DNA from 3 places in the Turicibacter sanguinis genome. Region 2 is predicted to be linked to each of the others. Evidence: riboswitches for the same ligand, from Rfam matches in the RefSeq annotation. Region 2 holds a riboswitch; each other region holds the start of a gene.
What was found. Region 2 has a riboswitch for lysine ahead of lysA (diaminopimelate decarboxylase). Riboswitches for the same ligand answer to the same signal wherever they lie in the genome.
Positions count from the first base shown of each region.

Region 1: linked by a shared signal. The riboswitch ahead of HLK68_RS01620 (Na+/H+ antiporter NhaC family protein) and the one ahead of lysA (diaminopimelate decarboxylase) in region 2 are both predicted to bind lysine.
Region 3: linked by a shared signal. The riboswitch ahead of HLK68_RS06375 (YfcC family protein) and the one ahead of lysA (diaminopimelate decarboxylase) in region 2 are both predicted to bind lysine.

Region 1 is NZ_CP053187.1:293,375-301,287, reverse strand. It holds gene HLK68_RS01625 (hypothetical protein) at 672-824, opposite strand; gene HLK68_RS01620 (Na+/H+ antiporter NhaC family protein) at 1,248-2,855, opposite strand; lysine riboswitch at 3,013-3,185, opposite strand; gene rlmD (23S rRNA (uracil(1939)-C(5))-methyltransferase RlmD) at 3,438-4,844, shown strand; gene HLK68_RS01610 (tetratricopeptide repeat protein) at 5,269-6,540, shown strand; gene mtnN (5'-methylthioadenosine/S-adenosylhomocysteine nucleosidase) at 6,839-7,549, shown strand; gene HLK68_RS01600 (response regulator transcription factor) at 7,662-7,913, shown strand, end outside.
Region 2 is NZ_CP053187.1:1,601,672-1,609,584, forward strand. It holds gene HLK68_RS07775 (ABC transporter ATP-binding protein) at 1-445, shown strand, start outside; gene HLK68_RS07780 (MFS transporter) at 461-1,723, shown strand; gene HLK68_RS07785 (helix-turn-helix transcriptional regulator) at 1,742-2,752, opposite strand; gene HLK68_RS07790 (DUF2798 domain-containing protein) at 3,019-3,525, shown strand; lysine riboswitch at 3,682-3,860, shown strand; gene lysA (diaminopimelate decarboxylase) at 3,956-5,248, shown strand; gene HLK68_RS07800 (aspartate kinase) at 5,273-6,478, shown strand; gene HLK68_RS07805 (aspartate-semialdehyde dehydrogenase) at 6,488-7,489, shown strand; gene dapA (4-hydroxy-tetrahydrodipicolinate synthase) at 7,524-7,913, shown strand, end outside.
Region 3 is NZ_CP053187.1:1,302,332-1,310,244, reverse strand. It holds gene HLK68_RS06385 (AI-2E family transporter) at 1-344, opposite strand, end outside; gene HLK68_RS06380 (M20 family metallopeptidase) at 500-1,630, opposite strand; gene HLK68_RS06375 (YfcC family protein) at 1,756-3,189, opposite strand; lysine riboswitch at 3,465-3,638, opposite strand; gene proC (pyrroline-5-carboxylate reductase) at 3,934-4,740, opposite strand; gene HLK68_RS06365 (alpha/beta hydrolase) at 4,870-5,646, shown strand; gene HLK68_RS06360 (helix-turn-helix domain-containing protein) at 6,377-7,510, opposite strand; gene HLK68_RS06355 (copper homeostasis protein CutC) at 7,600-7,913, opposite strand, start outside.

The DNA of each region.
Region 1 (7,913 bases), 1.3 Mb from region 2:
GAAAATTAGTTGGACTATACTCCGCCTTTGGCGGAGTTATCCATGCAAGTGCCACGATAGACGAGAGTCTATCGTATTTTTATAGAAAATATATTTTTTAGTAGACTGAAAGGCGGAGTTATCCATGCAAGTGCTGAGATAGACGTGAGTCTATCTCTTTTTTTATAGAAGGTGTAGATTTTAGCAGAATGATGGATTAGCGCTACTATGTTAGCTGTTCTTCCTAAACGAAGTGAAGGATAGAACAACTATACACCTGTGGTGTACTCGGCGTCAGGCCGAGTTATCCTAACAAGGGGGACCCCATCCACGAAGTGGTTTTCTCCACTAATGGGGTGCCAAATACCATAGGTGTGAGCCCATTCCCTAGTAGTGGAGGATAAGATTGCTAGTAGCAATCGCTAGGTGACCCATTCCCTAGTAGTGGAGGATAAGATTGCTAGTAGCAATCGCTAGGTGACCCATTCCCTAGTAGCGGAGGGGAAGATTGCTAGTCCCAATCGCTAGGTAACCCATTGCCTAGTAGCGGAGGATAAGATGCTAGTCCCAATCGCTAGGTAACCCATTGCCTAGTAGCGGAGGATAAGATGCTAGGTGACCCATCTCATTTTTATAAAAGAATTTTATTATTTAACATAAAAAGGTCCCGCTTCTATTGGGACCTTTTTATGTTAAAACATATCGGTGTGAGCCCCGACTTCGACGGCAAGTTCAAGAGCAGAAATGAGTTTTTCAGCTTCGGTATGACCGGGTGCGATTTCGAGTAATTCTTCGACTAGATTGTATTGACTTTCGGTAAGTTGGAAAGTTTTTGTTTTTTCCATGAAGAGTCTCTCCTTTTATTCGAAATACTATTAGTATAGGTAATTTGTTTCCTATTATACTTTATTAGTTATTTTAAAATTTATGACGATTTTCGTTGAATTTTAAAGTTTATCATTGTGATGATAAAGCCCTCAGTTTCCTCTTCAGATTTTGCAACATCTGAAACATTAAATCCTATAAAAGGAAGAAAATAAAATTTTAAAAAAGTTTGTTTATTTTGTTTAAGATTTGAAAAGTGTTCCCATAATGTACTTGTATGAGACGTAACTCTCCCCCTATGTTATGTTTAGTACAAGATGATAAATCTTTTCTCCAATTCTCAACCTCTCTTAGAAATATAATAAAAAGGAGTCATTGAATCAGTTTCCCCCCTGTTCATTGACTCCTTTTAAATTTATGTCATATTCTCCCGTTTTGATTTCTTATTCATTTGGCATTAAGTGTAGGTTTTCAACTTTCTTAACGTTTTGACGTCGAGCATAGAAAATTACCAAAGCAAATCCTAAAGCCATGACGATGTAAGACGTCATTAAAGTCCCTGTCACCCCAAACGCCATATAGCCTAAGGCAGCGATACCTGCTGATAATAGAGCGTAAGGGAGTTGGGAGTTGAAGTGAGCTCCGAGGTCACAACCTGACCCAGTGGCTGATAGAAGGGTTGTATCTGAAATCGGTGACGCGTGATCTCCAAAAATTGCACCCGATAAGACAGCAGCCATAACCGGTATCATCAGATTTAAGTCGATGGCTGCGGCAACACTTCCCGCAATTGGAAGTAAGATTCCGAATGATCCCCAAGATGTTCCGGTTGAGAAAGCCATAAAACTTGCGACTATAAACATGACAACTGGAATAAAGTTTGGATTAATATTGGTGCTTGTAATCACTGAAGCTAAATAGCCTCCAGCATCTAAGGCTCCAACTAGTTCACAAATCGCCCAAGCTAATAATAAAATTCCAATCGCTCCAAACATAGAGCGAGCTCCTATCATAAAAGCTTTTAAAAAATCAGGTAGTGTGACTTCTTTGTTTAAAACATGACGATAAGCCAGTCCCATTGAAACGATTAATCCAGCCATTCCTCCATAACGAAGTGCTTTAGAGAGAGCGATGTTGTCAAGGACGGTGAAGAAGAAGTTAAACTCAGGATCAGTGACTGATTGTGCCCCTTGAATTCCGGTGATAGCCATCGTTCCAACTGTGACAATAATTAAGGTTAGAATAGGAAGAATTAAGTCCCAAATCGTTCCTTTTGAAGATTCAACATCTTTTTCATGAGGATTCGATAGTTCGCTGCCTACAATTGAGCTGTCGCTTCCTTGTAACGTGTCGGCTTCGTATTTTTTCATTAATCCAAGATTTAAGTTAAAGCGAATGACAACGAAGACCATGATGAGGGTTGTGATGACATAAAAATGATAAGGAATGGTCATTAAGAAGGCTGAGAAGGCACTGTAAGAAATGCCTGCTCCTGCTAAGATGACAGCCATAGAACCCATGATTCCAGTTGCCCAACTTGAAATGGGGGAAATGACACAAATAGGTGCTGACGTTGAATCAACGATATAAGCGAGACGAGCTCGCGATACTTTTTGTGCTTCGGCTAATGGTTTTGAGACATTTCCAACGACTAAAGCGTTGAAGTAGTCATCAACAAAAATCAGAATTCCTAAAATAGCAGCGGTATATTGTACCCCTTCGCGTGTTTGAACGCGACGAATAATGGCTTTTGTAAAAGCAGTGGCCCCTCCTGATAAGACGATATAGCCTGTAATAATACCTAGGGCGATTAAAAAGAAGATGATGGACATATTCCACTCATTTAAGAATCCGTAAAGTCCATCCTCTTCAATGACTAGAGAACTAAAAGTGATGAGTATGGTTGAGATGGTATCTCCGATGCTAAATGCTGATAAAATTAAAGCAGCACAGATGACACCGACTCCTAGTGATAAGATAACGCGACGTGTGATGATAACCAAAAGAATTGTGAGGATTGCCGGAATTAAGGCATAGATGGTTCCAACCATTTTCATTCTCTCCTTTTATATTGAACTTTGATTGAATCATCTCGTCCGGCTCTGAAAGTTATAAAAAAAAGAGCAATGCAGAGTTAAACTCATACATTGCTCAATAATGGGGTAGCTAAAAAAAGATCCCTTAGTGATACACGTATTATTTAACTCTCCGATCATTAGTTCTCCACTACCATAGGCAGTGACAGTGTTAGACTTCTTCAATCTAACCCCAGCAAAAAATAGCGGACACTATTTTCACTTCGGCATGGATACCTTTTAGAATTTGTCTTAGACGTCACTCTCGAAATTCCTACTCTTTAGCCATGCACCTCTAACTCATCAAAGAGAACAGAGACGTATTCAATTATCCCTATTGTAGCATCTTTTATTGTAGAGTCAATATAAATTGTTATAAATAAGTAAAAATGGTATAAAATTACGTATCATTGCAACATAATAAATGAAAGATCATCATCTCAGTGTATTTATTGCGAATAAGAGAGGATTTTGTCAACTATCTGCGAATAAGATATGTAAAATAATCACGAATGTGGTAAGATAAAGGGTAGCTTAAAAGCATTGGAGGTTTTTTTTATGAATATGTCACCTTTAAAGGTTGGTCAAGAATTTTTAGTGACGATTAAACGCATCGGGATTAACGGTGAGGGAATCGGTTATTATAAAAAACAAGCGGTGTTCATCCCAGGAACATTAGTTGGGGAAGAAGTTGTGGCAACTTGTACACGTGTAGCAGGTGGTTATGCAGAAGCAGAATTAGTACGCGTTAAGAAAAAATCAAGACATCGTTGTCAACCAGCTTGTGAGGTTTATGGACAATGTGGTGGATGTCAATTACAACATATGACCTACCCGGAACAATTGCGTATTAAACGCGATGCCATTTGGCAAGCGGTTGAACGTTACACCAATTTAGATCCTGAAGAATTAGATATCCGTCCAACGATGGGAATGGATAATCCATATAATTATCGTAACCGTGCTCAAATGCCAGTTGGGTATGATGAAGATGGTGTGATGGTCGGATTCTATAGCATGAACTCACGAGAGTTAGTAAATGTCACAGATTGTGAGGTTCAATACGAAGAAATCAACAAAGTCGTGAATCACGCGGTTGATTTATTAGATGATTATAAAGTTTTTGCGTATGCACCCAAAACGAAAAAAGGAACAGCTCGTCACATTGTCGTTCGTCGTGGATATCGAACAGGTGAGATTCAAGTGACGTTTGTATTAGCGAATAAAGACTTCAAGAAGATGTATTCTTTAGCGCTTGATTTAATGAAGTATTGTCCTGAAGTGAAGTCAGTTTATGTCAACTATAATTCTGATGACACGCATGAAATCTTTGGACCAGATATGATTAAAGTAGCGGGAGAAGATTTTATTACAGATCGTTTAGGTAAATTTAAATTTAATTTATCACCACGCGCTTTCTATCAATTAAATCCAGAACAAACAGTGAAGTTATATAATCAAGTGAAGTATGCTGCTTCTTTAACAGGAACTGAAAAAGTGGTAGATGCTTACTGTGGAGTTGGAACGATTGGTCAATGGGTGGCTGATCAGGCAAGTGAAGTACGTGGGGTGGATATTACTCGTGCGGCTATCATTGATGCGAAAGCAAATGCAAAATTAAATAACATTGATAATACGTATTATGCGGTTGGTAAAGCAGAGTCAATCGTGCCAAAATGGGCAAATGAAGGATTCAAACCAGATGTGGTTATCGTCGATCCACCTCGTACGGGAATGGGGCCTGAGTTAATTGAGATGTTAAAACGTGTCCAACCAAAACGTATTGTCTACGTATCATGTAATCCATCAACGTTAGCTAAAAACTTAAAAGAGTTAACAAAAAAATACCGAGTAGATTATATTCAACCGATTGATATGTTCCCTCAAACATCTCATGTTGAAGCGGTTGTTCGTTTAACTCGTATGGATAAATCAGAAAAAGTAAAAAAAGATTCACGTCGTTAATTTAGGAGACTGAATCGACATCATAAATTTTATCTTAAGCGTCATAAAAGATAATTTTATAAGGTTAAAGGCATAGACCTTGCGACTAGAATTAAAGTCAAGAAGATTACTTAAATTGTAATGTTCTTGACTTTTTTTGTTGTTAGATGATTTAGATGAGTGAAATTTAAATGCATAAAATGACAGGTTTATAAGAGATGAATCATGAATTAGAATATTAAGAGGATGAGAAGTTTATTTTCTATCATTAAAACCAAGAAAAATGATGTTTTTTGTTGTAAAATAGAGTTAGGTTATATCTATCATTTAAAATAAGTTTTTCATACTTGGAAAATTTTTAGCGATACTCGTGGAGTTGAGAATAGATACTTATAGGATGTCTTAGTCTCAAAAAGACTTAAATTCTCAGGATGATTTAGATTGGATGGAGTTGAAGCAATTGTTTTTAGAAGTATCAGAAAAAATCAAATGGTGTCGACGTCAATATCATATTAAGCAAGAGGCTTTTCAGGCGTATGGTATTTCTCGTAGTTATATTAGTATGGCAGAAAATGGACGCCGCATTATTCCTAATGAAACAGTTGAGTTGATTTATAGCATTCTTTTGGAGTTATCAGATGGGGCTTTACAAGAAGAGTTTACACTAGAATCATTTAAAAAATCGGCCGTTGAACAGGCAAAGGATTGGGTGTCTGAGCGCTGTCGATTGGAAACCTTATCAACTGAATATGAAAAATTTAAAAAAGTCGTGGCACAGTATGAACTATATGAAGAAGGCCTAAAGTTAGAAGAATTAATTGCCGTTGATTATCAACAAAAAAGTCAATGGATTGAATCGAATCAACACTTTTCGTTGGCGATTTCCTACGCTTCTTTAAGTCATCAAAATCCAACGTTATTGTACCGTGGGATTGGTTTAAATATGGAGAAAATGGGAATGTATGAAGAGAGCATTTCTTATTTGAAGATGAGCCTTCATTCACTAAGCCCAGATATGACGGAGTATCGTTATAAAATTCTTTATAATTTAGCCAAAGGATATTTTCAGGTCGACCAACTTGATTTAGCGTTAAATCATATTGACTTAGCACTAAGAGAGGGAGAGACGCCCCAACCTCTAACTCGGGCAGCTCACATTATTCTTAAAGGGATTGTTTTGCGCAAATGTGGTCGAATTCAAGAGGCCATAGACGTGCAAGTTGCTTTTATTGAAAATCCATGCTATCCGCCATTTGTCACCGAAGTTTATCAAAATTTAAGTTATTTATACAAATCTCAAGGGAGATTTGAAGAGGCATTGGAGGTTTTAAATCATTTAGTTCAGGTTGTGACCGATGAAGTAAAAAAGCATTTAGCACTTGGATTAATGGGGACTATTTATTACGAGTTAGGTGATTATGAACTGGCAGAGGATTACTTAAATCAATCAAAAGAAAAAATTTTAAAATATGGGATATTCGAACAAGCGAAAGCTGTCACGAGTTCTTTAATTGATATGTACATTTTAAAAGGAGTTGAATCACAGATGATTAACTTCTTTGATGAAATAAATGAGTATGTTGGTCAGAAGTATTTATCACCCGCTATTTTTCATCATGTCAAATCTTATTTGTTTGATCAATTTTATCATAATAAAATTGATGAAAGACAGTTCAAATTATGGATGTTTCATGTCGAATGTTTAGGAAGGGATTAAAATGAAGAGAAAATGATTAAGGTTATTCGTGATGATGGGGGTCTTCATCCATAGTAATTTATTCAATTTTGAAGTTTTAGCTTATGATCACACTACAGAACATGGTTGGGAAACGACCCCAGATATTCGTGTTTAAGTCGAATGATCATCATTTTAATTAAACTCGCTTCAATAATTGGAGCGAGTTTTTGTATGAAATCCCTTCAATAGGTTCTCGTCTATTAACTATTGCATATAGTAAGATAGGTAGAAATGAGTCAGATAAAATTGATCCTGAATTGGATAAAGGGTGATGAACATGTTGTGTATTTTTTGCGAATCTAAGTTTGAAGCGCAACAATTATTAGCTAAATTGAATGATTATAAAATCGTCACAGATTATCTCTTCAACATTTATGAAATAAAATTGAATGGGAAAGAGATCATTTTGGTTCAAGCAGGAGAGGGAAAAGTTAATTTTGCTTATGCAATGGGTGTGATTACAGAGAAGTATCCGATTACCGCGGTTATTGGATTTGGAAATTGCGGATATATCGGAAAGCAAAAAAAAGATCTTGGAGATATTGCCATTTCAGATATGGTTTTCCAATATGATGTCGATTTTCAAGCCAATCATTATCGATTATTTGAAATTCCTGGAACGAATCAAGTTGTTTTCCCAAGTGACTTACATTTAAAGCAATTTGCTTTAATGGCTTGTAAGTATTTAGATTATAAGGGCCAGGTTGGACTTTTTGGAACAGCAGATCGTTTTATTAATAGTAGCATTATTTCCGAACATTTAAATCAAAGTTATCGCATTGAGTTTATAGATGTTGAGGCAGCTGTTTTAGGTCAAGTCGCTTATCGTCATCATCTCCCATTTATTTGTGTTAAAGCAATCTCTCATTATGGAGATGATGACGCTTTTCAAACCTTTAAACAGGCGTTTCAAGCTGCTAATGAACGATCAAGTGATGTTGTTTATACGATGCTTGAAGCCATGACGCGAAAAGGTGTTTATTGTTAGGAATATAAAATAATTGAAAAAGACAACCTATGGTTGTCTTTTTTTGATGAATTTTATTTAATTTATGATATAACTGAGATAAGTTAATTTTTTTAAAGGTGGGATGAAGTAGATGAAAAATAGAATTTTAGTCGCTGATGATAATCAAGATATTCGTCAAATTCTTCAAATCTTATTAACAGGTGATGGGTACGAGGTTGTGACGGCTTGTAATGGTGAGGAAGCCATTGAATTAATGGATGAGAGTATTGGACTTGTGATTTTAGATGTCGAGATGCCAAAGAAGTCTGGGATTGTTGTCTGCTCTGAAATACGTCAGAAGTCTTTTGTTCCGATTTTATTTTTAACGGCCTATGGCCAAGAA
Region 2 (7,913 bases):
AGAAAAAGATATTGAAATGGTAAACTGGGCAATGAAAGTAACAGGAATTGCTGAGTTTTCAGAGCGTTCAGTTGATAGCTTATCAGGCGGGCAACGTCAACGAGCATGGATTGCCATGGCTCTAGCTCAAGAAACCGAGATTCTCGTTTTAGATGAACCAACGACGTATCTTGATATGGCGCATCAACTAGAAATTTTAATGCTACTTCAAAAACTAAACAAAGAGGAAAATCGCACGATTGTGATGGTTTTACATGAGTTAAATAATGCGACGAAGTTCGCAGATTATTTAATTGGGGTGAAGGAAGGCGAGGTTGTTTTCCGTGGGAAACCACTCGACGTGATTACTAATGAGAATTTATATACCTTATACGGGATTGATGCAAAGTTACAATTAGATGAAACGGGGCAGTATCCAATCTGCGTCGACTTTAGTATCAAATAAGCTTAAGGAGAGAATATGTCAAATAAACTATACCACAAGAATTTTAACATCTTAGTTTTAGGGCAAATCATTTCGTTATTTGGAAGTTCGATTCAACGATTTGCTTTGTCATTATATTTATTAGATTTAACAGGATCGGCGAGTATCTTTGCAACCATTCTTGCGATTTCAATGATTCCAGTCGTTTTAATGTCACCAATTGCGGGAATTTTAGCCGACCGTGGAGATAAGAAAAAGTTAATGGTTAGCCTTGATATATTAAGTGCTATTTTATTAATTTTCTATTCAGTTATTGTCTTAAATGGGCAAGACAGTGCTTGGATGATTGCTATGGTAATGGTAATATTATCAGCTATTTCAACCATTTATCAACCTGTTGTGAATACGTGTATTCCAATTGTTGTAAAAGATGATCAATTAGTTCGCGCCAATGCGATTATTCAACAAGTCTCTTCACTAAGTAACTTCCTTGGCCCAATTTTAGCCGGAATGTTATATGGATTTTTCGGAATTACAGGTGTGATTACGCTAAATATGGTGAGCTTTTTATTCTCAGCTATCCTTGAGTTATTTTTAGATATTCCACATCAAAAATCTGAGGAAAAACAATCGTTTAAAACTGTGTTTGTGACGGATATGAAGGAAAGCTATCGTTATTTAAGATATAAAAATCCAATCGTTTTTCGCATGCTTTTATTCTCGGGATTTTATAATCTCTTTTTAGTACCAGTCTTTAGTGTTGCGGCACCTTACTTAATTAAAGTCACATTCGGATTATCGTCACAAGTTTATGGAATTGCAGAAGGAATCATTGCTCTTGGGATGATTATTGGAGGATTGATTATTACCGCGAAACCAACAAAATTCCACATCAAACGTGTACACCATTTACTGTACTTTACCTCAATATCAATGGTGATGATGGGAATCTCAGTTTACTTATTTCAAAACGGACTAAGCACAGCTCTTATCAGTGTTATCTTATTTACCGTATTTGGGATGATCATCATGGGAATTCTAGGTGTAGCCAATGTATTAAGTGCTGCATACTTATATCAAGCAACTGATGGGGCTATGCTTGGAAAAATTTTAGCCTTTGGATCAGCTTTTGCAATATTATGCATTCCACTAGGACAGATTCTATTTGGAGGCATGATTGAGATGTTGACACAGAACATTTACTGGTTGATTTACGTGGCAGCCATCTTTGTATTTGGAGTCACAATGCTCGTACGCTCAAATGTTTTACAAATTAAAGGAGAAATAAAAAACAGTTAGAGTTCATCTAACTGTTTTTTAATTTCTACTATTATTTCGATATTGAAGTGGGGTGCATTCATACGTTTGTTTAAACATTTTAATAAAATTACTACTATAAAGATATCCTGTTTCAGTTGCAATATCAGCAATACTTTTATCCGTTGTACACAACAGATTAGCCGCTAATGTCATGCGTAGAGAGGTTGTGAATTCTCCAATCGACATATGATATTGATGAGAAAATCCGGCTTTTAACTTTTGTGGATTTAATAAAACTATTTCACTCAGTGTTTCAATCGTTGGAGGGTTAGAAATATTTTGAGTTAAAATATCATGAGCCTTTTGAATACTTTTAATATCCCTAGCACTTAAATTAAGATAACGATCTTTCCCAATTTGAACCTTTCCATGATGAAGTTGCTTCGTAAACGTATTATCATCAGATTCCTCGACTGTCTGAATAATCAACGAAATACATTGTAAAATACAACTTTCAAGCATTAAGGAATCGAGCATATTTTTGTTGGATAAAGTTTGCATTGTTTGTAAAATAGACATGACTTCAAGTGGAAGATAATTATACGTATAGTTTGTTGCAAATCGCTCAAAATCAAAATCATTTTTTAATAAAGGGCGAATCACATCATTGAAATAATTTTCATAAATCGTGATTTCTGCACCATGAAAATGTTGTCCTTTTGTCCAATTCTGCTTCCCTTTTAAATCTTTTTCTACAACGAAAAAAGAAGAAGGTTTAAAAGAAGAAATGGGTTGATTATCAATTTGAAATTCTGTTGTCCCTTTGTGAACCGTTCCAAATCGAACAAGTCGCTGTGGGTTATCAAAATTTAATGTAAAATGATGGGGAATCGTATAATCAGCAATCCCGAACTCATAATAACCAGGGCGTTCGTATAATAAGAAATAGCCATTTTCAGGATGTTCAATATCTTTGAAAATTTTACAATACTTCTCTTGGAATGCCTTGAAATTTAACTCATAAAGGACCGCTTCTCGAAACTCCTCTGAAGAGTGAACGATTGTCATGCTAAAACCTCGCTGTCAAAAAAACTGATTTTAATTAAGTATAACATACTACAAAAGTCATTTTCAAAATGTATCTTTAAATGATTGAATTCGATAAAATAATTGACTTTTTGTCTCTAAATGAGTTAAAATCTAATTATAAAAAATTAAATAATGAACTAGAACAAACGACACATGTAGTGCTTTGCACGTAAATCTGATTACGGTACAAGGTGACTTCGTGTGTCTTTTTTTGCGTTCTTTTATGAAAAGAAAGGAAAGATACTATGCCAAAAACAAAAATTCAAAAATTATTCTTTGCTGTACTAACTGTTTTTATTACAGTTCATTTATTCGTCTTTTATAACGTAGCCATTGAAATGGGAGGAATGTCAAATCAAGTCTTTGTTACTTCTTTAAAAATCGTTCCGATTGAATTCATCTTCGCCTTACTTATTGAAATATTTATTGCAGGTCCTCTTTCAGAAAAACTTGCTTTTAGTATGATTGATTTCAAAAAAGATAGCCAAGTGATTATTACAACCGTATTTATTTGCTCGACTATTGTCTTCATGTGTCCTTTAATGTCATTAGTTTCAACTATTTTATTCCACGGTTTCACAAGCGAACTAATTGCTACTTGGTTCCAAAATATTGTGATTAACTTACCCTTTGCTTTCTTTACTCAAATTTTCTTTGTTCAACCCTTTGTTAGATATATTTTCCGATTTGTCTTTAAACACCAGTTAGATAATGAAAAACAGTACGATACAAATGAAATTGAAGTCGCTTAAGATGAAAAAGTTATCCTCCTAATTGAGGATAACTTTTTTTCTAATACTAAAATATGACATCCAAACGGAATAAAGGGGGGATGATTGACATAAAATAAAGAGAATTCACAATTAAATAGTATTAAGCATGATGAAACGTGCTTATTCAAACCATCATTAAAACGTAGAGGTTGCGAAGGCTTAAGAGTACTAATAACGAGGTAAGCGCGATGACTTATTGGGAAAGGAAGATTCGCCGAAGAGATTAACTGACGCTTTAAGGTTAATTCTCTGGGGGTGCATAAAAGATATGCATCACTGTCACAAAAATCACTTTGTGGTGTGCTACATTTGAGGATATCCCAACCGATTTTTCGGTATATTAAAGGCCCCTTGAATGTATTCGAGGGGCTTTTTTAGTGCCTTATCAAAATGAAAAAAGGAGTCTAGGATGAAACTACATGGAACAATGAACATTGAAAATCAACAATTATTTATTGGAGGGGTAAGTTGTCAAACATTGGTTAACACTTATCAAACACCACTTTATGTCTTTGACGAAGCACTACTTAGACAAAATTGCAAAGATTATAGGAAGCATTTTAAAGTTGAGGAGCGAGGGAATCGTGTGGCTTATGCCGGAAAAGCTTTCTTGCCACTTTACATGTGTCACCTGATTAAAGAAGAGGGGCTTTATCTTGATGTTGTATCTGGTGGTGAACTGTATACTGCTTATAAAGCTGATTTTCCAATGGATCATGTTTTGTTTCATGGTAATAATAAGACATTTGATGAAATCAACATGGGCTTAGAGTATGGTGTCGGTGTTTTTGTAGTTGATAATTACTATGAACTAGAGACGCTAAATACAATGTGTCATAAACGTGGTAAACAACAAAATGTTTATTTAAGAATTACACCTGGTATCGAAGCACATACACACGACTACATTAAAACAGGACAAATCGATTCGAAATTTGGATTCACCTTATCGAATGGGGACTTACAAAGATGTCTTGAAGTGTTTCATAAGTATGAGCATTTAAATTTAATTGGTTTGCATGCGCACATTGGATCACAAATTTTTGATGTGAATCCCTTTTTAGATGAAGTTGAGATTATGATGACACTCGTAAAAGATATTAAAGAGCAATTTGGATTTGAGATTACTGATGTTGATTTAGGTGGAGGAGTCGGCGTTTATTACACAGAGAAGGATGCACCTAAATCGATTGCACAGTTTTGTGAGGCAATTTTAACAAAAGCCCAGACGGTTTGCGAAACTTTACAAATAGATATTCCAAGATTGATTATTGAACCAGGGCGCTCAATTGTTGCCAATGCAGGAAGTACTTTATATACGGTTGGGTCAATGAAAGATATTAAAGATGTTAGAACTTATGTTAGTGTCGATGGAGGAATGACAGATAATATTAGGCCTTCTTTATATCAAGCGGTTTATGAATGTGCCATTGCAAATTGGATGGAATCAGGAAACGAGCGTCATGTTACGATTGCCGGAAAATGTTGCGAAAGTGGGGATATCTTAATAACTGACGTTGACGTAAATAAGATTGAAAGTGGGGACATTTTGATTATCACCTCAACAGGTGCTTATGGTTATTCCATGTCCTCAAATTATAATAAAATTCCAAAAGCAGCAGTTGTTGCTGTGAAAGATGGTGAGGCTCAATTAATTTGTCGTCGTCAAACATATGAAGAACTTCTATCACTAGAAGTTTAAAGAGGTAAACAGGAGGGGAATTAAATGGGGATTTTAGTGCATAAATATGGCGGCACATCAGTTGCAAGTACGGATAAAATCAAAAATATTGCTAAAAAAATAGTCGCTGAAAAAGAAAAGGGACATGATCTGGTCGTTGTTGTTTCAGCCATGGGAAAAACCACAGATGATTTGATTGAATTATCAAAAAAAATATCAACTAATCCTGATAAACGAGATCTTGATATGCTCTTATCAACGGGGGAACAAGTATCCATTTCCTTATTATCGATGGCGCTTAAAGAATACGGTGTGGATGCAATTTGTTTAACCGGATTTCAGGCTGGTATCAAAACCCAAGGTCCTCATACAAAAAATAAAATCATTGATATCGACATTGAAAAAGTAAAATCGTATTTAAAAGAAGGAAAAGTTGTCGTCGTCGCAGGATTTCAAGGTATGAATGAAAAAGGTGACATTACAACACTTGGTCGTGGGGGTTCCGATACAACAGCTGTCGCTTTAGCAGCCAAACTACGAGGAGGATGTCATATTTATACGGATGTCGATGGAATCTACTCTGTTGATCCGCGTCTATATAAAGAGGCAAAGAAATTAGATGATATTAGCTATGAAGAAATGATGGAAATGGCGAGTCTTGGAGCTGGAATCATGGAACCAAGAGCTGTTGAAATTGGTTGTAAATATCAAATTCCAATTTATGTAGCATCTAGTCAGCATGATATCACGGGGACAACAATTAGGGGAGTTGATCATAATATGGAGGAGAACGTCATTACAGGATTAAGTATCAGTGACGATGTGTTAATGGTGACTATCAGCAATCTTGAATTTAAGGTTGAAAATATTGCAATAGTTTTTGAAAAATTAGCAGAAGCGAATATTAATGTGGATATGATTAGTCAAACGGGACCGATTAATGGGATCGTTAATCTTTCTTTTACTGCATCAACAGACGATTATGATGTCATCAAGGAAGTCATGCAACAACTAAAAAAACAGTATCAAGAAATTGACATTGAACTTGAAGATGATATTACAAAAGTCTCAGTGATTGGGGTTGGAATGTTGAATCAAAGTGGAGTAACGGAAAAAATATTTAGAATTCTAGCTAATCATCATATCTCATTTAGACAGGTAACGACATCTGAAATCAGCATTTCCTATACCATCAATAAAAAGGATAAGGCAACAACAGTTGCTGTTTTAGCCGGAGAATTAGGCTTATAACTTAGGGGAGTGATTAATTTGAAAAAAGTAAATGTTGCAATTGTAGGGGCGACTGGATTAGTTGGGCAAACTTTTTTAAAGGTACTCGAGGAGCGTCAGTTTCCGATTAATCATTTATTTCTACTAGCATCAAGTCGCTCGGTTGGAAAAAAAATCGAGTTTGCTGGAAAAGTTTACACGGTAGAAGAGTTAACACCAGATTCCTTTAATAAAGACATTGATATCGCGTTATTTTCAGCAGGTGGAAGCGTCAGCAAAAAGTATGCACCGATTGCTGCGGCTCATGGTATACGTGTTGTTGATAACTCGAGTGCTTGGCGAATGAATGACAAGATTCCTTTAGTCGTGCCAGAGGTTAATGCGAATGTATTAACGGAGGATGATTATATTATTGCAAATCCAAACTGCTCAACCATTCAATGCGTCGTGCCGTTACAAGTATTGCATAAAGCTTATCAAATTAAACGAATTGTCTATTCAACGTATCAGGCTGTATCAGGTTCAGGTGTGAAAGGATTAAGGGATTTAGAAAGTGATATTCAAGGAGAAAGAGTGTCATTTTATCCGCATCCGATTGCCTATAATTGTCTACCTCATATCGATGATTTTTTAGATAACGGATATACAAAAGAAGAAATGAAAATGGTTAATGAAACGAGAAAAATTCTTGGAGATAATAACCTAAAAATTACAGCCACCACAGTTCGAGTACCTGTTAGATTTGGACATAGTATTGCCATTAATGTCGAGCTTGAACACCCTTTTGAATTAGAAGAGGTAGTTGAAAAATTAAGAGCGGCTGAGGGAATTGTAGTAGTAGATGATGTTGCAAACAATGAATATCCACTTGCTCTTTGTGCTGAGGGAAAAGATGAAGTGTTTGTCGGACGAATTCGTCGTGATTTTAGTGTTGAAAATGGATTAAATTTATGGGTAGTTGCCGATAACATAAGAAAAGGAGCGGCGACAAATACCGTTCAAATTGCACAGCAATTATTAAAATACTTATAAATGTAGCTTTTTACGCAGAAAGAGTTGAACTAGGATGACTAAATTTATTGGAGCAGGAGTCGCATTAATTACGCCGTTTAAAAATGAGGAAGTAGATTACGAAGCTCTTCGCGCTTTGATTGAATGGCATATTCAAAATTCCACAGATGCCATTATTGTTTGCGGAACAACTGGTGAATCTGCCACGATGAGTGATACAGAGCGAAAAACGGTGATTAAGTTTACGGTAGAAGTTGTAAAATCTCGTATTCCGGTCATTGCTGGAAGTGGGAGCAATAATACGCCCTACGCGATTGAATTGAGTCGGTATTGTGAATCAGTTGGCGTAGATGGTTTGCTTGTCGTGACACCTTATTATAATAAGGCAACAGATTTAGGACTGATCAAACATTATGAAGCTATCGCGTCATCGGTTAAGATTCCA
Region 3 (7,913 bases), 300 kb from region 2:
GTAATACTTTCGACTAATTGTGGAACCACGAATTGAATAAAGACATAAAAAATTAAACTTGCAGTTAAATATGATAATATAACCGCTACCCCACGCAGAGATTTTTTTGAACCTTTAATAAACTTCTTAAAGACTCTATCCTCATAAAATTTCAAGATAAAATTAATTAAGTAAGCGATGATAAAACCAATAATAAATGGTTGAAAAACGGCCATTATTTGGCTCATCTTTCCTGTAAAAGCATCTAATTTTGATATAATGTTAGCAAAAACAATACTGAAACAAATGACAATAAAAGCATATATCGCAATGGTAGTATATTTTTTATCCCAATTAATCTTCATAACTCCTCCTATTATTGTTATTTCATACTAAATTATAACTCTATTATATACTATTATTAGGCTAAAAAAGTAGCTTATATTCGCCTATATTTAAGTAATTTTTGTAAAAAAGCCACCTATCCTATTAACGAGATGAGGTGGCATATAAAAGTATTTTATTTTAATTTAATTGATTCGCTTAACACGTCATATCCTGTATATGCTAAAGCTAATGCTGCAATGACTAGACGTTCATGTGCAAGACTTGTAACGGTTGCATCAACCATTTGTTGTGAGTGTCCAACAATCTTACAATCACCAATTCCAATATAGGGATGAATCGTTGGACAAATGTTACTAATATTTCCGATATCGACTGATCCAGTTTCCTTTTTAGCTGGATGAATATCTGTGATTCCAAGTTGACGTAAATTTTCATTAAATGCATTTGATAATACTTGATTCGTTTTTAAATCATCATAAGATAATTCATAGTTACTAATCTCTACTGTTGTTCCTGTTATTAAAGCAGCACCTTGTGCAATGTTTAAAACTTTTTCTTTAACAACTGCTAAGTATTCTTTCGTTGCTGCACGAATATAAAATTGTGCTGTGGCATGTTCTGGTACAATATTCGCTGCTACCCCACCATTTGTAATGATCCCATGCATACGAACATCTGATTTAACATGTTGGCGTAATGCATCAATTCCATTAAATAATTGAATAACAGCATTTAAAGCGTTGATTCCATTCTCTGGGCTCGCTGCTGCATGAGAAGGACGTCCTGTATAATCAAATTGTAAAGCTTCCATTGCTAAAGATGTTCCACTTTCTGTTGTATATCCATCCGGATGAACCATCATAACAGCATCCATCTCATTAAATAATCCTGCCTCAGCCATGGTTACTTTAGCGCCATTTGTTTCTTCAGCTGGCGTTCCAAAAACATAAACTTTTCCACCAACTTCATCGATAATTTTACTCAATAAAACCCCTGCTCCAGCACTCATTACACCAATCATATTATGACCGCATCCATGACCTAAATCAGGTAATGCATCATACTCACATAAATAAGCGACAGATAATCCAGGTTTTTTACTATCGTAAACCGCTGTAAATGCTGTTTCTAATCCTGCAACACCTACTTCAACTGAAAAATTATGTTCTTTTAAAAATGAAGTTAATGTATTTACAGCTTCGAACTCTTGGTTTCCAAGCTCAGGATGATCATGAATATAGTCACTCATTTCCCATAATCTTTGTTTAAGCTCTTCACTAATTTGCAATAATTGTTCTTTCATAATGCCCCTCCTGTATACAAAAATCTATTGATAGATTTCTTCTTATTCTAATTCATTTTTCATTTTAAGTTCAACTATAGTTTACTAGGCATTCTCTATAAAGAAAATGCCTAGCAAAATTAATATTATGACCAACCCATTAAAATAGCAATTGTAATAAAGATAATAGCAATTACTCCAAAGATAACTTGTAGTGGTAAAATCCATTTAATCCATTTTGACCATGGGATACCTGCTACCCCTAAACAAGCCATTAAGACTGCACTTGTTGGGAAAATCGCATTTGAGAATCCATCACCAAATTGGAAAATTAAAATTGATGTTTGCGGTGTAATTCCAACTAACTCACCAAGTGGCGCCATAATCGGCATTGTTAAAGCTGCTTGTCCTGAACCTGATGAAATAAAGAAGTTAATAAACATTTGAACAAAGAACATGACATATCCCGCAATTAACGAAGGTAATTGACCGATGAAGTTTGATAATTGGTAAAGAATTGTATCAATAATTTGACCATCTTGTGCAAGAATCACGATTCCACGAGCAAATCCAACCACAATAGCTGCTCCAATCATATCTTTTGCTCCACTTACAAACGATGTTGCCATATCATCAAAACTTAAACGTCCAATAAATCCTGCCACGATTCCTGTAGCTAAGAATAAAGCCGCGATTTCTGGAATAGCAAAATCAAATTTTAGTACTCCAACGACAATTCCAGCTAAACAAACTAAAATCGAAGATAAAATAATTTTATGTCTTACTGTAAACTCGATATGTTCTTCAGTTGATTCTTTTAATGCTTCACGACGTGACTGATCAATTTCATAAACGGGACTTAATTCTGGATTACGTTTGATACGACGACCATACCACATTAAGAATAGAATAGATGCTAAAGTTGTAACTGCCCAAATTAGAGTACGGAATCCCACACCTGATCCAGCTTGAACATTTGCAATACTTTGAGCAACCCCTACTGAGAATGGATTAATCATTGCTGTAGCAAAACCAACAATACATCCAACATAAGAAATAGCCATCGCCATAATACTGTCATAACCTAAAGCTAAACAAAGTGGAATCAACATTGCAATAAATGGAATTGCCTCTTCCGTCATTCCAAAAACTGCGCCACCTAATGAGAATAATCCCATAATAAACGGAATCATTAACATCTCTTTTCCATGGAACGATTTAACGGCACTTGTAATTCCAGCATCAATTGCACGTGTTTTTGTAATAATAGCAATTGCTCCACTTACGATAAATAAAAAGGCAATAATTTCTGAAGCTCCTACAATTCCTTCTAATGGAGCTTGTAATAAACTAAATAATCCTTGCGGTGATTGCTCGATGTATTGGAACGATCCATCCACAACGACTGTTCGACCTAAATCATTAACCACTCGCTCATACATCCCAGCTGGTAATATCCATGTTGCTACGGCAACGATGACTAAGATAAAAGAAATAATAACTAGCGTATGTGGTACTTTAAATTCTTTTTTCGCACCTGCCTCAGTTTCAATACTTCTGGCTCTTCTAAGACTTAACATATATTAATCTCCCTTCAGGTTTTTAACATCCAATAAAGCATTGTCCCCATCTTTTCTTGGATGGTATGAGGTGCAAGAGCTTCACAATAAAAAAAGTCTTGAGTATCACTCAAGACTTTTCAGAAATAATCACATAACGTGCGTTTACTTTTGAATGCTCAAATGATAGCCCTCCACAATTTTTATGGTTGGCTTTAATAAAAAAAAGCCTTGAGCAAATCACTCAAGACTTTGAATTTTAATATATCATTTAATCGATATACAATGCATTCATCTTAAATGATAGCTCACCACAAAATATTTTGTGACAGTGTTAAGTATATTTTACATAACACCAGCTCTATCACCTTAAAGTATCGATGATAGGCTTCGGCGAGAACTCCTTTCCTATTGCGTCTACGTCTTCACTCTTCAATAGTACTCTTAGTTACCGCACCTCTATCTAAAACCTATTTATTTTTTAATTAATTAAATCATAAACTATATTCTATTCTTTTGCAAGTGTAAATTTATGTAACTATCCAATAAAATTTCTATTTTATATTTTTTTAATAAATACACTATAGAGAGCTAACTATAATAAATTTTTAAAAATGAGATGGCCTTAATGAGTATTAAAGAAAAAATTCATGAAATGGAAATTCATCATAAAGAACAACGTCATGAGGAAAAAAATTTGAGAAAAAAGAAGATAAATTATATAAATAGCCTATAAAGACACGCTAGTTTTAAAGCGTGTCTTTTTTATTTACTCATTTTTTTAGATTTCTTTGCACAAGCTTCCATAGCATTCATAATACTTGCTCTAAATCCCTCTTGTTCTAATTTAGCAACTGCCTCAATTGTTGTGCCACCTGGTGAACAAACTTGATCTTTTAATCCCCCTGGATGCATCCCTGTTTCTAGTACCATTTTCGCCGCTCCAAGCACTGCTTGTGCAGCAAATTCGTAAGCAAGATTTCGTGGCATCCCTTGTAAAACAGCAGCATCAGCCATTGCTTCAATCATCATATAAACATAAGCAGGTGATGATCCACTCACAGCAATAACGGAATCAATTAATACTTCAGACACCACTTCACATTTTCCAAAACTATTAAAAATAGCAATCACTTGATTTAACTCATTTTCTGTAACATTGCGATTTGGTATAATTGCTGACATCGCTTCACCGACTTGTGCTGGTGTGTTTGGCATTGTACGAACTACCTTAATACTTTTTTGAAAATAGTCCTCAATCATTTGAAGTGTTGGTCCTGCTGCAATACTCACAATAATGGTTTCTTTATGAATACTTTCTTTAATTTCATCAATAATAGCGGGATATAAATATGGCTTAACTGCTAAAATAACAATTTGACATAAATTTGCAACGTCTTGGTTTGAAGTTGTCCCATTTATTTTATAATCTTCAACAAATCGATTAACTTTTGTCTGGCTAGGATTAGACATCAAAATATCATTTGATAATATTAATTCAGATTTCAATAATCCTTTTAACATCGCCATCGCCATATTACCACTACCAATAAATCCAACCGGATACTTCATATTTCATCCTCCTTTATTTTATTATAGTCTTTTATTTATACTTCTCAATAATAATAAAAACGTTTACTTAACTATTCATTGCCTTCGTGGTATAGTAAGTTTAGTAATCATACTAGGGGGGATTTTTAAATGATGAAAGCTATTGAGTTTGTAAGAGATGGATTTGTTTTACGTGGGACTGAACACCTTCCTAATCAAATAAGTTCTTCTATTCCAGCTATAATTTTATTTCATGGTTTCACAGCTAATCGTTGTGAATTTGGATTTAGCTTCGTAAGATTGGCTAAACGATTAGAGACTGCTGGTATTGCAGTTTATCGCTTTGATTTTATGGGAAGTGGTGAAAGCGACGGTGATTTCTCAGATATGTCTGTAAGTACCGAACTTGAAGATGCCCATGCTATTTTAAATTATGTTCGCTCACTTGAGTATATTGACTCAAAGCGTATTGGTGTTCTTGGAATGAGTATGGGTGGCTGCGTTGCTAGTCTATTAGCAGGACTTCGTCCACATGATATTCAGTCACTTTGCTTATGGGCACCCGCTGGTTTTATTCCTGACATGGCTAGAAATGGATTTTTACTTGGAAAACAAATAACGGAAGAGATAAAGGAATCTGGTTATCTTCCATGGGGAACTCTACAAGTCGGTATGAAATTCTTCACTCAAGATATTAACTTACACGTTTATGAAACGGCACAGAAATTTGAAGGATCTGTTTTATTAGTTCATGGGGATAAAGATTTAACTGTTCCAATCGAGACTTCTTATGAATATTTGAAATACTACAATAATCGAGCACAACTCATTACAATCACCGGTGCAAGTCATGGATTTGAGACTCTTAATTACTTAGCATTATTATTTGAGTCAACAGAATCATTTTTTAAATCGCAATTACTTTAGGCAGGGAGTTTCCTGCTTTTTTGGTGCTTAAAATAGTTATCATATCAAAAATTTAGCTTACATAAAAATTAATGAAAGGGTGTGTTAACTATTGAATTTTCAGTTTATCATAGAGTATATTTATCAACTTTTTTTATTAAGTCCTTACTTATTTACCTCAGTAGTTTTAGTTCGATGTGTATATTTTTCTTGTCGCAATAATGAATCACACGAATTAGATTTATCTAAAAGTTTATGGGGAATTCTTATTATCACCCTTTTAACCTTGATGGAGTTCTTTATTCCTGGTATTTGGGACCTAAAAATCTCACACAATGTAATAACCCTCTTTTTAACAATTGATTTAGTATTAATCTGTCTTGTCACTATATTCCATAACAGTAGCGAAAGCAAAAAGAAACTAGTTTATTTACTTTCTATTCCTGCTCTACTAACCTGTTTAATCCTATTGAATATTATTGCTTTTTAGACAAAAAAAGAGTGTTAGTACCCCTACTAACACTCTTTTTTTGCTCTTATCTGTCCCACTAGTTAAGAGAAATAAATAAACGACTAATTGAATAACATAACACTAACCCAAAAACTTACCCCTAAGTTTCTTTAATAAATAAAAAACCTCTAATTAATTTACTCATCACTTCATCTCACAAGCTCTATTATACTTAGTTTCCCACAAATTTTGAATTTAAAAAATGTCACAGATTTTTGTCGAAATCTGTGACATTTTCCATCATAGAGATTTTATTAATGAAGTATACTGTAACACTTTATCTGGTTTAATTAAACTCTCGTTAATAATTGTTTTATAAAGTTGTTTTTCCATCAACAATAAAGTTGAGGGAATAGCTAATGCTTGTTTGATTAACTCTTTTACTTCTTCAAATAAAGATTTAATTGAATCAAAATCCTTTAAATCAAGATACATTTGAAGTCCCCATGTAATAAAATCCTCTTTTTGGTCCATATGAGCACTTGTAAAAATATCTCTTTTAATTTCATTAAAAATTGATTTAGCTTCTTCATAAAATCCATTATTGTATTCTAAATAGGCTAGATTATGATAAGCATGTCCTAAAATTGGAGGACAAAATGGATTTTCAATGAACTCTAATAATATTTTTTTGGCCTCTTCATCCTTATTTTGTTTTTGTAAAATCATCCCTTTTAATAAATATGATGAACCTTTTGCCATTATATCTTCATTCTGATTCATTATTTCATCAATATAAATTAAGCTTTGTTCACAATCTCCATCATATAAATAACTAGTAGACATATCATATAAATTTTTATATTTAAGACTTCCTGTCTCTTCTGATAAGAAATAACTAGCTATCTTATATTGTGCAATGGCATCTTTATACTGCCCCAGCTGATTAAAGTTTACTCCAACCAAATTATAATATTTAGCTGGGTTGATATCCGTTTGATTACAATATGAAATAGCCTTTAAAAAGTATTCATTTGATCTCTGATGATCACGAGTAGTGTAATAATGAATTGCTATTTTCTCATTCAAATTAATAAGTGGTTGAAATAATTCATATTTTGTCGCAACTTCATTAAATATCTCATAATCACTTAGACCGTACTCTAACGTGCAATGTTCCTCTAACCAAATTTCTGCTTGTTGTTCTGGTGTTAAACAAAATTGTTCATACGTATAATTCTCTTTAAACAATCCATTTGTTAATTGATCTAATGCATCATACATGAGTTGTTTCATTTCTTCATTTAAAGATCTTTTATTTGTTTCTAACATACTAATATAGTTACGTGAAAATCCAAACGATTCAAAGGCAACTTGTTTTAATCCATACTGTTTACGTACTTGACGAATTTTTTCTCCAATTGTTAAAAACATAACGTATCCTCCGAACCTTATTTACAAATGATTACCTTATATTTTAACGTATAACTAACTCTTTGTATAAAAAAATATCTAAAAGTATGCTATTTTTTGGCTAAATTAACTAATCTCAAAAGCTCTTGTTTATCAATTTCACCAAATGGAGATTTGTTTATTCTAACTGCTGTTCCAAAGTGGAAGTCTGTAGCCCCTGTCTCTGTTTTTATCAAATTGAAATTATCAAGAGTTAGTCCTCCTCCTAATAAAACGTTAATGTGTCCTGACTTGGCAATCATTTGTTTAATCACATCGCCATTCTTCGTAATATGATTCAGTCCCCCTGCCGTTAAAATATTTGTAATCTGTGGATATTTAGATAATGTCTGAACACTTTCAAGTACATTTGTTTCATCTATGG